Regions from separate parts of the Methylocystis hydrogenophila genome, predicted to be linked through region 1. Evidence: predicted binding sites of a transcription regulator. Region 1 holds the regulator's gene; each other region holds the start of a gene.

Region 1 (5,475 bases):
AAGGGCAGCACCCGGTCATCCTCGGAATGGAGCGCGACTGGCCGGCTCGGCGCCGAGCCCCCGTCTGGCGCCATTAGAATTGCCCCGGCGCGAGACACCAGCACAGCACGCCTTTTTGGGCGTGAAGGCGGTTCTCGGCTTCGTCGAAGACCACCGACTGCGGTCCGTCGATGACTTCCGCGGTGACTTCCTCGCCGCGATGCGCCGGCAGGCAATGCATGAAGATGGCGTGCTTGGCGGCCGCGCGCATCAGTTTCGAGTCGACCTGATAGGGCGCGAGCGCCGCGCGGCGCTGGTCCTCGTCCGCGTCGCCCATCGACACCCAGCAGTCCGTGATGACGGCGTCGGCGCCGGCCACCGCCTCATAGGCGTCGCGCGTCAGATTGATCTTCGCGCCATTGGTTTTCGCCCAGCCCATCAGTTCTTCCGAGGGCGCGAAGTTCGCCGGCGTCGCCACATTGATCGTGAAGCCCAGGCGGCCAGCGGCGTGCACCCAGCTCGTGAGCACATTGTTGGCGTCGCCGCTCCAGGCCACGATGCGCCCTTCGATTGGTCCGAGATGCTCCTCGAAGGTCAGCACGTCCGCCATCACCTGACAGGGATGCGACTGTTTGGTGAGGCCATTGATGACCGGCAGATTGCCGAAGCGCGCCAGCTCCATGAGATCGGGGTGCGACAGAATGCGGACCATGATCGCGTCGAGAAACCGCGAGAGCACGCGCGCCGTGTCGGCGATCGTCTCGCCGCGGCCAAGCTGCATTTCGGCGCCGGTGAGCATGATCGTCTCGCCGCCCAGTTCGCGCATCGCGATGTCGAAGGAGACGCGCGTGCGGGTCGAGGGCTTGTCGAACACCATGCCGAGATATTTGCCGGCGAGCGGTCGTTCGGTCGGCGCGACGCCTTTGACGCGGCGCGCCTTGAGCGACGTCGCGAGATTGAGAATGCGGCGCAGCTCTTCGCCGGAGTGATCGGAAAGATCGAGAAAGCTGCGCGGCCGCGTCAGCGAATGGGCGGTCATCACGCGGCTCCGAGCTTTTCAACGGGCGCGGCGAGCCGGGCGCATGCGGCGAAAAGGCGCGACGACGCCGCCGCGACGTCGCTCTCGTCGATGACGAGCGGCGGCAAAAGACGCACGACATTGTCGCCGGCGAGCACCGTCAACAGGCCTTCGGCGCGGGCGGCGGCGGCGAAGTCGCCGTTCGGTATCCGCGTCTTGAGGCCGAACATCAGCCCTTCGCCGCGGATTTCTTCGATGAGCGACGGATAGCGGTCCTCGAGCTCCGCCAGCCGCTGGCGCAACAGCGCGCCAAGCTGCGCGACGCGCGCCAGGAAGCCCTCCGCGAGCACGACGTCGAGAACGGCGCCGCCCACCGACGTCGCCAGCGGATTGCCGCCGAAGGTGGAGCCGTGCGCGCCGAGCGTCATGCCTTTGGCGGACTCGCGCGTCGCGAGGCACGCGCCGATCGGAAATCCGCCCCCCAGCCCCTTGGCGAGCGCCGCGATATCGGGCGCGACGCCGGCATGTTCGCAGGCGAGGAACTTGCCGGTGCGGCCGACGCCGCATTGGACTTCATCGAACGCCAGCAGCAGCCCGCGCGCGTCGCACAGCGCCCGCAGCTGCGCAAGGAACGCCGGCGAAAAGACGCGCAGCCCCCCTTCTCCCTGAATCGGTTCGAGCAGGACGCCCGCGGTTTCTTGCGTGATCGCCGCCTCGACGGCGTCGAAATCGCCGAAAGGAACCTGATCGAAGCCCTCGACGGGCGGCCCGAACCCATCAAGATATTTCGCATTGCCGCCTGCGGCGATCGTCGCGAGCGTGCGGCCATGGAAGGCGCCTTCGAAAGTGATCAGCCGATAGCGTTCCGGCTGCCCGTTGACCGCGTGAAATTTACGCGCGGTCTTGATCGCGCACTCCACCGCTTCCGCGCCGGAATTGGTGAAAAAGACCAGATCGGCGAATGTGGCGTCGCAGAGCCGCTCGGCGAGCCGCTCGGCTTGCGGGATGCGGAAGAGATTGGAGACATGCCACGGTTCTTCCGCCGCGCGCTTCAAGGTCTCGACGAGGCGCGGGTGATTGTGGCCGAGCGACAGTACGGCGACGCCCGCGCTGAAATCGAGATAGCGGTCGCCGTTTTCCGCAGTCAACCACGCGCCTTCGCCATGTTTGAACGCAAGATCGGCGCGCGGATAGGTCGGATAAAGCGCTGACGTCAAAAGCCCTGCTCCATGCTCCCGTCGCTGGCTTTAGCCAGAGGAAGCTCGAAAAACAAAGCGCCGCCCTTTTCGGGCGGCAGTTCAGAGCGGATTTTAAGCGCGCCGCCCGACGCGGTCAAATCCATGGCGCGGTTCGATCATTCGCGTCAAAGCGGCGGGCGCGGCTGCGCAAGGGTGAGTCCTGCGAGCAACAGTCTCGCCGAAAGCCTGTTGAGAACGCCAGCGCACGCTTGCCAGCGCGACTCGCGCATGATTCAAAGTAAATAGAAAGTTTCTAGTCGGCGCCCGCGTAGTTCGTTTGGGCGTGTTCTCTCGAGTGTTGATGCGCAATCACATCGCCGCAGGGCTTCAGGCCTGCGCTGCGGTCGGAAGAACCATCCGAGCCGCGCTCGACCCGAAAGAATGGAGAAGCCTGATGTCATGGACCGACGAACGCGTCGAACTGCTCCGCAAGCTCTGGACCGATGGTCTAAGCGCCAGCCAAGTGGCGGCTGAACTTGGACCGGGCATCACCCGCAACGCTGTGATCGGAAAGATCCATCGTCTCGGACTCGCCGAACGCGCCAAGACGGCGAGCGCGCAGCGGCCGCGCGCGGCCAAAGCTCCTCGCCCGACGCACCCGCGCATGAACGGCGTCGCCTCGCACGGCAATCTGGCGCTCGCGTTCACGCCGCATGCGCTGGCGGCGCCGCGGCTTGCGCCTGAAGAAGAAGTGGTGATCCCGATTTCGGAGCGCGTCACGATCATGGAGCTCCGCGAATCCATGTGCCGCTGGCCGATGGGCGATCCGACGTCGCCGGAGTTCCGCTTCTGCGGCTGCAAGTCGACTGTTGGCGGCGGGCCGTATTGCGCCTATCATGCGCGCGTCGCCTATCAGCCGGCCCAGGATCGCCGCCGCGCGCGCGATCAGCTCCGAACGCAGCGCTACGCGTAATCTGCGTCGGCGGACGCGTCACTCGTGTCCGAAGGTTTCGTCGAAGGAATAGCCCGCGCCGCGGACCGTGCGGATCGGATCCTTCTCGCGGCCGCGGATCAGCGCCTTGCGGAGCCGTCCGACATGGACGTCGACCGTGCGCTCGTCGATCTCCGCCGACATGCCCCAAACGCTGTCGAGCAGCTGCGCGCGCGTGAACACGCGTCCGGGCTTCTCCATAAAATATTCGAGCAGCCGGAATTCGGTCGGACCGAGGTGGATTTCGCGGGCGGATCGCCGCACGCGACGGGTGTCGCGGTCGAGGTCGATATCGCCGAGAGTCAGCCGTGAGGCGACGCGCTCGGGGCGCGCCCGGCGCAGCAGCGCGCGCACCCGCGCCATCAGCTCCGGAGTCGAAAACGGCTTGACGACATAGTCGTCGGCGCCGACGGAAAGACCGCGCACGCGCTCGCCTTCCTCGCCCCGCGCGGTCAGCATGATGACAGGCATGTCTCTGGCGCTGTCCCGCGCGCGCAGGCGTCGGCAGATTTCAAGTCCGGAAACGCCGGGCAGCATCCAGTCGAGAATGACGAGATCCGGCGGCGACTCCGCGAGCCGCAGCTCGGCTTCGTCGCCATTGTCGACATGCTCGACCTGATAGCCTTCAGCTTCGAGATTATACACGAGCAGCGTCGCGAGCGACGTTTCGTCCTCGACGACGAGGATGCGCGGCGCCCGATCGCTTTTCCCGCTCCGCTGTAAAACGGCGGACGTCACGTCACTCATTGGGCCGCCTCATCCTTCCCGAAGTCGGCGACGCGCGATTTTGGCCGCTCTGTAGGCATCGCCTCGCCGGTGACGAGATAAACGATCGTCTCCGATATATTCGTTGTGTGATCGCCGATCCGCTCCAGGTTCTTTGAGCAGAACAGCAGATGCGTGCAGAAGGATATATTGCGCGGATCCTCCATCATGAAGGTGAGCAGATCGCGGAATACCGAGTCCTCCAGCGCGTCGAGATCGGAATCGTTCTGCCACACCGCGCGCGCCCGCTCGGTGTCGCGCAAGGCGTAGGCGTCCAGCGCGTCCTTAAGCTGCATCGCGGCGATTTCGTGCATCGACTTTAGACCGACGATCGCGCGCGGGACGCGCGCCTCCGACACGATCTTGAGCGTTCGCTTGGCGATGTTCTTGGCGAGATCGCCGACGCGTTCGATGTCGCCGGAAATACGGATCGCGGCGATGCATTCGCGCAGATCGACGGCGAGCGGCTGTCGGCGCGCGATGGTGAGAATGGCGTTCTCTTCGATTTCTCGCTGCAGCGCGTCGAGCCGCGGATCGCTGGAGACGACCCGATGGGCGAGGTCGACGTTGAAGCCGGAGAGCGCATCCATCGCCTCCGCCAGCATCTTCTCCGCGACGCCGCCCATTTCAGCGATGCGACGTCCGAGCGCCTCAAGGTCGCGGTCGTAGGATTTAACAATATGATCGCTCATGAGCGCCGTCCTTGAATCGCTGGTTTAGCCAAAACGGCCGGTGATGTAGTCGAGCGTCCGCTTTTCCTTCGGCTTGTTGAAGACGTCGTCCGTTTCGCCGAATTCGACGAGCTCGCCGAGATACATGAAGGCGGTGTAGTCGGAGACGCGCACCGCCTGCTGCATGTTGTGGGTGACGATTGCGATCGTGTAGCGGTGGGTGAGCTCGTCGATGAGCTCCTCGACTTTCGCGGTCGAGATCGGATCGAGCGCCGAACACGGCTCGTCGAACAGGATGACTTCCGGCTGCACCGCGACGCTGCGCGCGATGCAGAGGCGCTGCTGCTGTCCGCCTGAGAGGCCGAGACCGCTCGTATGCAGCTTGTCTTTCACCTCGTCCCAAAGCGCTGCGCCGCGGAGCGCGCTTTCGACGCGCGCGTCCATGTCGGCGCGCGACAGCTTTTCATACAGCCGAATGCCGAATGCGATGTTTTCATAGATCGACATCGGGAAAGGCGTCGGCTTCTGGAAAATCATGCCGACGCGCGAGCGCAGGGCGTTGAGATCGATCGCCGGGTCGAGGATGTTCTCGCCGTCGAGCAGCACCTCGCCCTCTGCGCGCTGACCCGGATAAAGATCGTACATCCTGTTCAACACGCGCAGCAGGGTCGACTTGCCACAGCCGGAAGGCCCGATAAACGCCGTCACCTTGTTGGTGCGCAGCGGCAGGCTGATGTTCTTGAGCGAACGATCCGCGCCGTAATAGAAATCGAGGCAGCGGACCGAAACTTTCGTTGGCGGCTCTTTGGTGGCTTGGACAGCGGCGTTCATTTCGGTTTCCTCCGGCCGGCGCTGAGCGCGCGCGCGGCGATC
Region 2 (5,475 bases), 510 kb from region 1:
GAGCTTGCTCTGGCCCGGCCCGCCGATGTCGCGCAGCACGAGATGTCTCGCGTAGCGTTCGATTTCTTCAGGCGAAAGATTCAAATGGCGCTCCGCGCCGCGAAAGATTGCGGCGGGGCGACCATAGCCGCTTCGCCCGCCGGTCTCCAGCCATGGCGACCGCACGGGGCGACGACACCAGGTTTATGGCTGAACAGGCTGGCGCTTTTTGGCGGAGCGGCGCTCGTCCGCCGATTCTTGGCTCGTCGCGCGCAGCGCCTCTATGCCGACGCCGCCGAGCGCGGCCGCGCCGCGGGCGTAATGGATATTGTCGAGGAACTGCCGGGCGCAATTCTCCCAGGTGAAGGTCAGCGCATGCGCCCGCGCCGCCTCTCGGCTGATGTCGAGCGCGGCGAGCGCCGCCGCCCGCAGATCCTCGTCCAGCGCGCCCGCGCCGCTCGCGCCGATGACGTCGAGCGGACCCATGACCGGATAGGCCGCGACCGGCAGGCCACAGGCCATGGCTTCGAGCAGCACGATGCCAAATGTGTCGGTGCGGCTCGGAAAGACGAAAACGTCCGACGCGGCGTAAAGCGCCGCAAGTTCGGCGCTCGTTTTCACGCCGAGGAACCGGGCCTGCGGAAATCGCGCTTCGAGCCCGGCGCGCGCCGGCCCGTCGCCGGCGACGAGCTTCGTGCCCGGCAGATCAAGCGCCAGAAAGGCCTCGATGTTTTTTTCGACGGCGAGTCGCCCCGCATAGAGGAAAATCGGCCGCTCAAAGGGGAGCGGCGTCGCCGCGTCGGGCGTGAACAGCGCATGATCCACGCCGCGCGACCAGCGCAAAATCCGCCGAAATCCGCGCTCCGACAATTCGCGCGAGAGACTGGGCGTCGACACCATGACGCCGGCGCCGGCGTTGTGAAAACGGCGCAAGGCCGCATAGGAGAGTCCGACGGGCAGTCCGAAGCGCGCCTGGATATATTCTGGAAAGCGCGTGTGAAAGCTCGTCGTGAAGCAACGGCGCGCCCGCAGCATCACGGCGCGGGTCACAAGTCCGATGGGGCCTTCCGTCGCGATATGGACGTGATCATAGCCCTCCTCGAGCCGCCGGCGAACGGCGCGCGGCGAAGCGAGCGCCAGCCCGATCTCGGGATAGGTCGGCATCGGCAGCGAGTTGAAGTCGCGCGGCGTCAGAAAGTCGATTTCGGCGCCCAGCGCGCGGGCTGATTGCGCCATGGTTTCAAGCGATCGGACGACGCCATTCACCTGCGGACGCCAGGCGTCCGTCGCCACCAATATTCTCATCAGGCCGCCACAGCTCTCTCGTTTTGCACGGCCTTGGCGCTTTCTGCGGCCTCCGCCGCCTCGCGTTCAGCCGCGGTGTTATGCCAGCGCAAAATCTCGAATGCGCCGTCCTGATGTTCGGCGATCGCGGTGCAGCTTTCGACGAAGTCCCCAGTATTGACATAGAGCTTGCCGGCGATGGTCTTGATCGTCGCGTGATGGATATGGCCGCAGATCACGCCGTCGACATTGCGCCGCGCGGCCTCGGAGGCCAAAGCGTTCTCGAAATCGCCGATGAAATTGACGGCGTTCTTGACCTTCAGCTTCGCCCAGGCCGAAAGCGACCAATAGCCGACGCCGAACATCCGGCGCGCACGGTTGAACCAAGTGTTGACGACGATCGCAAAATCATAGGCCCAGTCGCCAAAGAAGGCGAGCCAGCGGGCGTTGCGCACGACAATATCGAATTGGTCGCCATGAATGACGAGCATGGTCTTGCCGTCGGCGGTCTCATGCAGCGCATCGTCGACGACTTCGACGCCGCCGAAAGTGAGCCCGGTGTAATCGCGGGCGAATTCGTCGTGATTGCCAGGCACATAGATGACGCGCGCGCCTTTCCGCGCCTTGCGCAGCAGCTTCTGGACGACGTCATTATGCGCCTGCGGCCAGTACCAGCCGTTCTTCAGACGCCAGCCGTCGACGATGTCGCCGACGAGATAGAACGTGTCGGCGTCATTATGCTTGAGAAAGTCGACCAGCAGCTCAGCCTGGGCGCCGCGCGCGCCCAGATGCAGATCGGATAAAAACAGCGTCCGATAGCGCATGACTGCATGTTCGCCTGTTGGATCCGACATCTGCGCTATGTTGGAGCGCACCGCTTGGGAGACCTTCGCCCTGGCGTTTCTGTCGAGCATGAGCTGTTCGCCTCTCGCCTTCGCCGCGTGGCCTGATTGACCAGATTCGCATCACAGCCAGATGACATGGGCCGTTCTCGGCCGTTTCGAGGCGCGAGCGAACGCAAGGACGGGGAAAGGCCGGAAGGCTTCGCTGTTCGATATTTCGAACGCAGTCGGCTATCTTGCCGATCGATTCTGCAACATATGGCGCAGCTGAAGCGCTGGGGATGATGGGCGTCGAAGGTCAGGACAAGCAAAAAATGCTGGAGGCGGGCGCGCTGGCGCTTTCTGGGCAGCTCGGCGCGACCGTGCAGCGCCTGCGCAAGGCTTATAATTTGTCGCTTTCCGAACTTTCTCAGCAGTCTGGAGTCGCCAAATCCATCATCAGCCAGATCGAGCGCAATGAAACCAATCCGACGCTCGCCACGATCTGGCGTCTCGCGCAGGCGCTCGACGTCTCGATCGAGCGGGTTTTGCAGACGACGGAAGACGGACCCTTCCTCGAGAAAACCAGCAAGGCCGATACGCCCATCCTGGTGTCCGACGACGGCAAATGCCGGCTTGAGATCATCGGCTGGATCAAGACGGTCGAGTGGCTGCAGTGCTATGAATTCGCCGCCGCGCCCGGAGGCGTATTGGAATCCGAGGCGCATCAGCGCGGCTCGGTCGAGAGCCTGTCCGTGCGCGACGGCGAGCTTGAGGTCGAGGTCGCCGGAGCGAAGTCGAGCGTGAAAGCGGGCGAAACCCTCCGCTATCGCTGCGACCGGCCGCACATTATCCGCAATCTCGGCAAAACGCCGGCGCGGGCGACGATGGTGTGCATTCTGAAGGCGGCGGTGATGGAATGACTCGCCGCCGCGGACGCGCGAGCATCCTGCGGCGGTCGATGGCGCGGCCCTCGGTCAGGAGGAGTGCAATTCGCCAACGTGCTTTTGCGAGTAAAGCTGGACGCCGAGCTGCTTGATCAATTCAAGCTGGGTCTCGAGGAAGTCGATGTGCTTTTCCTCGCTCTTCACCACCCCTTCGAAAAGCTGCTCGGAAACGCGATCGTTGATCGAGAGGCAATAGGCCGCGGCTTCGAGATACAGGTCGCGGGCGCCGAGTTCGGTCTCGAGGTCCGCCTTGATGATCTCCTCGACCGATTGGCCGATGCGCAGCGGATCGAGCACCTGCATATTCGGGAAGCCTTCGAGGAAGAGGATGCGCTCGGCGAAATGATCCGCGTGATGCATTTCCTCAATCGACTCTTCGCGCCATTTTTTGGCGAGCTCGAGGAAACCCCAATTGTGGAAAATGCGGAAATGCAGCCAGTACTGATTGACCGCGGTCAATTCTGCGCGCAACCCGCGATTGAGATAGTCGATGACTTTCGCGTCACCGCGCATGTCCGCATCCTTTCCATGAAAATAGACTTACGCCGCCAATTCGTCGGCGCGACAGCCTTCACAATCGCCGCTCCCCGAGCACTCATCCAATCCTCTCGCGGCGTGCTGGTCGACGATGGCGACAATGCTGCGCACGCAGCGCCCGCATTTCGCCTCGCAGCCCATATGCCGGAACACAGCTGAAACCGAAGGCCGGTCACCGCGTGGCCCAAGCGTATCGCGCACATCGCGGTCCGACAGGACGTTGCACGAACAGACGATCATTACTTAGCCTAGTTTGGAAAGGTTGCAAACTACTTTCTGGAAAGGTTGCAAATTTCCTTCTTTGGAAAGATTGCAAACTACCTTTCGTATCAGTAGGTTACAACATCTCCTCTCGTTTGCCAACTCTCGCGTGTCGCCTTTCCGACAGACCCGCGCCGATGAACTCTGATTGGCAAGGACCATGCCGGTTTAACAAATACATTTTGGACCAATCGGTCGCCCGGCAAGTGTCAAAAAAGAGCCGCGAACGCTGTCCGCGACTCTTGATGTTTGCGTTAATCCTTTCTTACCAGTGACGGTGTCCCCCGCCTCCGCCGCCCCAACCGTAGCCAGGCCCGCCCCAGCCAGGCCCATGTCCGCCCCACCCAGGTCCGCCCCAGCCTGGGCGCCGCCAACCATAGCCGCCGCCCCAACGGGGACCACCCCAGCCGTAGCCGCCGCCCCAGCCGTAGCCGGGCCGCCACCAGCACCGGTAGGGTCCGCACACCCAGCGCGCCTTCTCGCCGCCCGGACCCAGCTGAGCCGCCGGCGCGCGATCAATCCCCGGCAGCGCGGAAGCCTCCGACGCGAATGGGCTCGAAGCCAGAACCAAAAGAAGCGCGGCGAAGGCCGGCTTGATTGGCGCCGATTGGGTTTTGACGGCTGCCGATCTCATGGAGCATCCTCCTTTTGAGAAGTGATGGAAACGGTTTCCAATTACGGCGAACGCTCTGAACTGCGGCTGAAACTTCCGTTCATCAGAAGGTTATGATGTCCAAACTCCTGGGCGCGCTCGATCAGGGCACGACGAGCACCCGCTTTATCGTCATGCACAGTCACGGTGGGATCGTCGCCCAGGCGCAGCGCGAGCACCGGCAAATCTATCCCCGCCCCGGCTGGGTCGAGCATGACGCCGCCGAAATTTGGCGCAATGCGCAGGCGGTGATCGCGGCGGCGCTGGCCGAGGCCAAGCTCTCCGCCCGCGACCTCTCGGCCGTCGGCGTCACCAATCAGCGCGAGACGACCCTCTTGTGGGACGCCGCGACCGGCGCGCCGCTTCATCACGCGATCGTCTGGATGGATACGCGCACGCAAGCCGCCGTCGACGGGATCGCGGCGCAAGGTTTGGGCGATCTGGTCCGCGCAAAGACGGGACTGCCGCTCGCGACCTATTTTTCCGCGCTCAAGCTCGGCTGGCTTCTTGAAGAAATCCCCGGCGCGCGCGAAAGGGCGGCGCAGGGCGCGGCGCTGTTCGGCACGATCGATTCCTGGATCATTTGGAATCTGACCGGCGGCCCCCGCGGCGGCCGTCATCTCATTGACGCGACCAACGCCTCGCGCACGCAGTTGATGAATCTCGAAACTCTGCAATGGGATCAAGAGCTACTGCGGATCTTCGACGTTCCCGCGGCCTGCCTGCCAAAAATATGCTCGTCGAGCGAGGTCTATGGGGAATGCGTCGGCGCGCTCGCCGGCGTTCCGCTCGCCGGCGCGCTCGGCGACCAGCACGCCGCGCTGCTCGGCCAAGCCTGCGTCAATGTTGGCGACGCCAAGAACACCTATGGCACCGGCTGCTTTTTGCTGATGAACGTCGGCGAGACGCCGCGCATATCGACCAAGGGCCTGCTGACGACGCTCGCCTATCAGCTTGGAGACGCCAAACCCTGTTACGCGCTGGAAGGCTCGAT
Region 3 (5,475 bases), 890 kb from region 1:
CTCGCACGCGCTCTCGAAGGAGAGCCGCCGTTGCTCGTCATCACCTCCGCGACAATCCGAAGTCAGGGAGTGTTTTGGGGCGCAGCGCAACAGACCGACGAACTCGAGGCGCAATTCGACGTCTTCGGCGGCGCGCCGAAAAAAGGCCGCCCATGATAAAATCAAAAATTCACGATCGGCTGCCGGAGCTCTTGCAGATTGCGCAATCGCGGCTCTCGGGCGTGAAGCAGATGCAGCTATCGCCGATCCAGGCGATCGTCCTGGTCTTCCTGTCGGCGATCGCGTCGGGAACGGCGGCCTTTGCGCTCTATGCGATCATCGGCGGTTTGAGCGCTGAAAGCGGCGTCAGCGTTCCGGACTGGACGCCGCCGAGGCTGGATGCGATCGAACTGGGTCCGGCCAAACCCGCATCGGCGGACATCCAATCCCTCTCACGACCAATTTTTTCCAAGAACCGTAGAGCATTGCCCAAAAGCGACGCGGCCTCGATCGAAGCGGCGACCTTGTCAGATGCGCCGACGGACTTGATCGTCGCCGCGATCGTGCGGCACGAGAGAAAGGCGAAGGCCTTTCTCGTTTCAGCAAGCTCGCCACAGGGCGCATGGCGCAAGGTGGGAGAAGCGATCGACGCTTGGACTGTCGCATCCATAGCAAACGCGGAAGTGATTTTGCAAAACGGGGGACAGTTTACGAAGGTAAAATTGTATAAGCATTCCCCTTTGGCGCCACGTCAAATTCCACCCAATACCAAAGGATCCGCCGACTGACTCATTGGCGCGGACGGGCGGGCCGTCGACTCATTTGGCGCGAGGAATGTTTCGTTGCGCATGAGGGAGCGCCGACGCTCTACGCGTCGGACGCTCTTCTCAGTGGCTTGCGCAGAAGCGCTGAGCTTCCAAGGAAGCCTTTTGACGCTTGAGGTCAGGGCTGCGGCGCGGGAAGCAAGGGCGCTCCGCCACGGCCCCGGGCAATCGACGGATCGATGAAGAGCGCCAAGATCTGGCCGCTTTCGAACAGTTCGACGTCGGTTGACGCACGATGGCCTTGGACCGTCGCCAGGAACCAGCCGTCGCGCAGTATTTCCGCAGCGTCGATCACGCCCGAACTCTCCTCGTCGTTGGTGATGAAGGTCGGATTCGATGCGCCGCTGCTGAAGAACTTGGGATTATGACGCGCAACCTGGACCAACTGGCCGCTATCGATTCCGTAAACATAGATCCGGCCCAACCGATCGTTGCCGCCGACGTCCTCCTGCATAATGATGCGCCCCAGCCGGTCGATCGTCATGTTGTCGAGCATCTGGAAGCTGGGGTCGGCGTCCGGCGTGGTGGCGGCGCCCGGATAGAATTGATTGGTGAGCAGCATCTCGATCGTGCCGCCCGCCTCAGGCCGTGCGATGCTGTCGAAGCGCAGTCGCCATAGACGCGAAGGACGCCAGGTCGTCGCGTCAGACGTCATGCGTCCGGTCGTGATGAAGTAGAAGTCGCGCGACTTGCCCGGACGCGGATCCCAGGCGCCGTCCTCGACGCGCACGAACTGCGTTACATTGTTGGCGATAGCAGAATCCTGAATCTGCACGCCGGTCTTGTTCGAAACATCGCCAAAATTGACGACTTCGAATCGCGCGGAGGTGACGGCGGGCGCCGCCGAAGCGAAAACAAAATCCTTATTCTCGCCCGTGACGACCTGCCCTTTGAGAACGACGCGTATGCCGTAGAAGTTGCCGTTGGTGAGGCCCGCCTGCTCGATTTGAGAGCCATGCGGCTTTTGCGAGCCGACATACATATACAGTTCGCTGGGGGGCTCCGTACAGCCTGTCTGACCTGCCGTCCGACAAACGTTGGTCGCCGCCGTGACGTTGGTTTCGCGTCCGGCGTCGTCTTGCAGCATCACGATCGTCTTGTGATCGGGAAACGGGTTCGCGAGGCCGTTTTCGAACGACATTTTGCCGAGCCGCGGCAACTCGAACGATTTGTTCTTGTCTGATCCGTCGACGATGTGTGCGAAAATGCGGCCGTGGTCGGCGGTGAACGGCGGCGATGTTTCCTCGCCGCTCAGGAAGATGCGGTTCTTCGGTCCGAGGCCGAATGCGCTCGGGTTCGCAAGGTCCGCGGAACAGAGCCGCTCCAGCGCGCTCGTACCGGGCGTGTAACCGGCGCCGCTCCACGTCAGCAGGTCGTTGGGGCTGGTCATGTGATCGCGGCCAGAAAGCACTTTCAAGGTCGCGCGATCGATCGTCCATTGCGACACGAATGCGCCTTTGGAGCCGTGCGCGCGCGGAATCCCCAGCGTGCGCCCGATTTCATGATTCATCACGAGATTGAACGAACGTGGCTGACGACCGAACAGAAAGTCTAAGGCGCTGGTCGGCGGAAGCCAGGCTCCGAGCCCGTCTGGAATGCCGACCATACGGTAACCCTCAACCGAGTCGCCGGCAGTCAGAATGGAAGTGACAGAGACGCCAGCGGCTGTCGGAACAAGGTAAGGCTCGGTTGTCGTGCTGGGCCCTATTTTCTGCGCCGAGGCGGATAAAGCATTCTGCGCCGCGGCGCCATTCGTAGATGCGACGCCGAGCACGGCGGCGAACGCCAGGAAAAGTCGACTCATATTTTGCCCCCTCAAGACTAAGCTAAAAACAAGCTTAAACGCGGGCGCGAACCTAGGGGCGGCGCATTACAATTATTCAACGGGCGTGTGTCAGGGGGCGTCATGGTTTCAGAAATCGCGCGGCTAACCGCGACCAAGCAATCCCTGATTGGGATAGACACATTTCGCGCTCGACGCGCGACATGCGAAACGGCTCAGATGGGCGCCCTGTCGCGCGCTCAAATATCATGTTCGCGAATGGGGGAGTTACCGCAGCTTCAACGACAGTAATATGATGGCATGACCCGCTGATAGCGGACCGCAAGGCCTCCAGGGCTGCCATTCATTTCGCTTGCAACGCATCTTGATCCCACTTTGACGAAGGGAGTCGTATATCCCCACGGATATTCCGCCGTGCTTGACGGAACGCCGGTTTGCGGATCGTAGCTCCAAGGCGCGGAAAAACCCCAATCGCGGATGGCTGGCGCGCGAGACCAGTCCTCGCAGCACCATCCCTCCTCGATCCAAGGTCCAAGGCGCGGCGGACCTGGGGCGCGCCATTCCTGCCGCCTGTGCGCCGATGCGGCGTGCGTGGACACTGAGAGGGAGAAAAAAACAAGCACACACGCTGCGCCGAGAAAACGAAAAGACATGGCGATCTCCGCCGAGAGCATGCAAAGTCGTGGGGTTCGTCACGCTGACAGGCGCACTGAGCGATTTTCATTGTCTGGCTGAAAATCTGGATAGAGGCGCCTGAGCGAAACGGGGAGTGTTTTGTTGCGAACGGCGACGCGCGCGTCGAGGAACGGCTGCACGGTCCATCTATGCCATCGCATCTGCTGTTCCTTGATCATGCGTTTTGACAGGATCTCGTTGACGGCGCTTTCGACAAAGGCGGTTGCGCTTCCCTTCGGCGAGCGAAAGGCCAAGCGTTTCAGGAATTGCAAACTCGTCTCTTTTATCCGGGCCGCCGCGACGTCGATTTCCGGCGCTCCGTCCCCAAGATCAGTGACGAGCTTCACCCGCCAAACCAGCTTTTGCATGGACTCGCCTTTCCCAAAGAGCCGATCTTAACCCTCGAAAAATTACATACTCCCCACGACTTTGCATACTCTCCTAGTCTCGAAGCTCAAGTCGGCAAGGAAAGCCATCAAAGGTGAGAATATCGACCTTCGATATTCTCACGTTTGATGCATGCTCAAGCCAAGACGGCTCCTGACGCAGACACAAGAAGATGTCATGCAGCTGAAACATTCCCCGTGGATTGTCTGTCTCCAGCTATAGCTTCTCCATATAGGGAAAGACTACGCAATGCGCCTGCACCCCAAACGTCGCGCCGGTACGGCCTTGCGTGGCTTGTCCATCGCTCTCGCGTCGCTCTATGTCGGAAGCGCGTCAGCTGACCCGTCGCTATCGGTCGAAACGCGCCGCGTGTGGAGCTATCCCCACGCGCAGAGCAACATCCCGGGACAAAAAGCGGAAATCGTCGCGCATGACGAGCGCACCGACACGCTGTGGGTGGCGGGCGTGGTTGGCGTTGATGTTCTTGACCGCGCCACCGGCAAATGGATCGGGAATGTCAGCGTCGCGCCCTATGGAGCCGTCAACAGCGTCGCGATCCACGAGGGGCTCGCCGCGCTTGCAGTCGAGGCGACCGATCGCGCGCAACCCGGCGTCGTCCTCTTCATCAACACGCGCACGAGCCAGCGGGTGGGCGCCCCGGTCACCGTTGGCGCCCTGCCGGACATGCTGACCTTTGCGCCTAACGGCCGCACGGTGCTCGTGGCCAACGAAGGGACGCCGAATGCGCGCACGTCCGGTCAGCCTTGTCCGGTGGATCCGCCGGGCAGCGTCAGCCTGATCGATGTGTGGACGCGCGAGGTCAAGACGCTGCCCATAAGCCCGACGCTGCCGGGCTATGCCGAGCTTCGCAAGTTTCCGGCGACCGGCAACGGAACGACGCGCCCCGATATGTGCCCCTACGATCCGGAGCCGGAATATATCGCGATCGACCCTCGCGGCGATAAGGCCTATGTCGGCCTTCAGGAAGCCAATGGCGTCGCCGTGCTGGACCTGAGATCGCGTCGTTTCGAACGGATCATCGGCCTCGGCCTGAAAGACTTCAATCTTCCCGGCAACGGCATTGACCCGAACGATCAGGACGGGGGCGTCAAGCTGGAGCAGGTCCCTGTAAAGGGGCTTTACCAGCCTGACTCCATCGCCGCCTACGAATATCGCGGTCGCAGCTATCTGGTCATGGCCAATGAAGGCGACGCAAGAGACAATGGAAGCGGCGACGGCGAGGACGAGCGTCGCGGCTCCGCCGGCGGCGCCAGCGTGGAATATGTGCCGGACGGGTCACTGCTCGGCCGTCTGACAATGTCGAACGTCGAGTCGAGCCGGGACAATCTAGTCGCGTTCGGCGGCCGGTCGTTCTCGATTCGCGACGCCACAGGCCGCATCGTCTTCGACAGCGGCAATCGGCTCGACGCCGAAGCGATCAGCCGCGGCGTCTATGATCATGCGCGCAGCGACAACAAAGGCGTCGAGCCGGAAGGCGTGGCGCTGATGCATATCGATGGTCGTGTGCTGGCGTTCATCGGGCTTGAGCGCACGACGAAGTCGGCCATGGCGGTTTATGACGTGACCAATCCCTTTGCGGCGCAATTTTTGGACATGGTCATTAGCGACGGCGATATCTCGCCGGAAGGCCTGACCGCTTTCAACGTGCGCGGGCGCAATTTCCTCGCTGTCGCCAACGAGGCGTCGGATACGACCTCGCTGTTCGAGATTCGTCTGCGCTATAAGTTCGCGCTGAAGTGAATAGGTCGCGAGAGCGCGGAAGCGCTCCTGCAACCTCTAGTCACGAGTGCCGGACAAATTGCACAA

The links. The regulator PhoB, encoded in region 1, activates phosphate uptake and scavenging genes when phosphate is short. The targets are predictions, from matches to a motif close to TGTCATNNANCTGTCAT.
Region 2: a site for PhoB is predicted at 2,228-2,244, ahead of BN69_RS09490 (UDP-2,3-diacylglucosamine diphosphatase). Genes of this name have one in related genera too.
Region 3: a site for PhoB is predicted at 2,868-2,884, ahead of BN69_RS07605 (PhoX family protein). Genes of this name have one in related genera too.

What each region holds. Positions count from the first base shown of each region.
Region 1 is NC_018485.1:2,472,347-2,477,821, reverse strand. It holds gene BN69_RS12045 (Hsp33 family molecular chaperone) at 1-74, opposite strand, end outside; gene argF (ornithine carbamoyltransferase) at 74-1,018, opposite strand; gene BN69_RS12035 (aspartate aminotransferase family protein) at 1,018-2,214, opposite strand; gene BN69_RS19970 (hypothetical protein) at 2,211-2,339, opposite strand; gene BN69_RS12030 (GcrA family cell cycle regulator) at 2,630-3,148, shown strand; gene phoB (phosphate regulon transcriptional regulator PhoB) at 3,167-3,913, opposite strand; gene phoU (phosphate signaling complex protein PhoU) at 3,910-4,623, opposite strand; gene pstB (phosphate ABC transporter ATP-binding protein PstB) at 4,648-5,433, opposite strand; gene pstA (phosphate ABC transporter permease PstA) at 5,430-5,475, opposite strand, start outside.
Region 2 is NC_018485.1:1,960,502-1,965,976, forward strand. It holds gene BN69_RS09480 (HesA/MoeB/ThiF family protein) at 1-84, opposite strand, end outside; gene BN69_RS09485 (glycosyltransferase family 4 protein) at 184-1,284, opposite strand; gene BN69_RS09490 (UDP-2,3-diacylglucosamine diphosphatase) at 1,284-2,117, opposite strand; gene BN69_RS09495 (helix-turn-helix domain-containing protein) at 2,390-3,007, shown strand; gene bfr (bacterioferritin) at 3,062-3,544, opposite strand; gene BN69_RS09505 ((2Fe-2S)-binding protein) at 3,572-3,808, opposite strand; gene BN69_RS19185 (hypothetical protein) at 4,095-4,463, opposite strand; gene glpK (glycerol kinase GlpK) at 4,559-5,475, shown strand, end outside.
Region 3 is NC_018485.1:1,584,910-1,590,384, reverse strand. It holds gene gspM (type II secretion system protein GspM) at 1-156, shown strand, start outside; gene BN69_RS07610 (hypothetical protein) at 153-767, shown strand; gene BN69_RS07605 (PhoX family protein) at 922-2,607, opposite strand; gene BN69_RS07600 (hypothetical protein) at 3,279-3,629, opposite strand; gene BN69_RS07595 (choice-of-anchor I family protein) at 3,943-5,409, shown strand.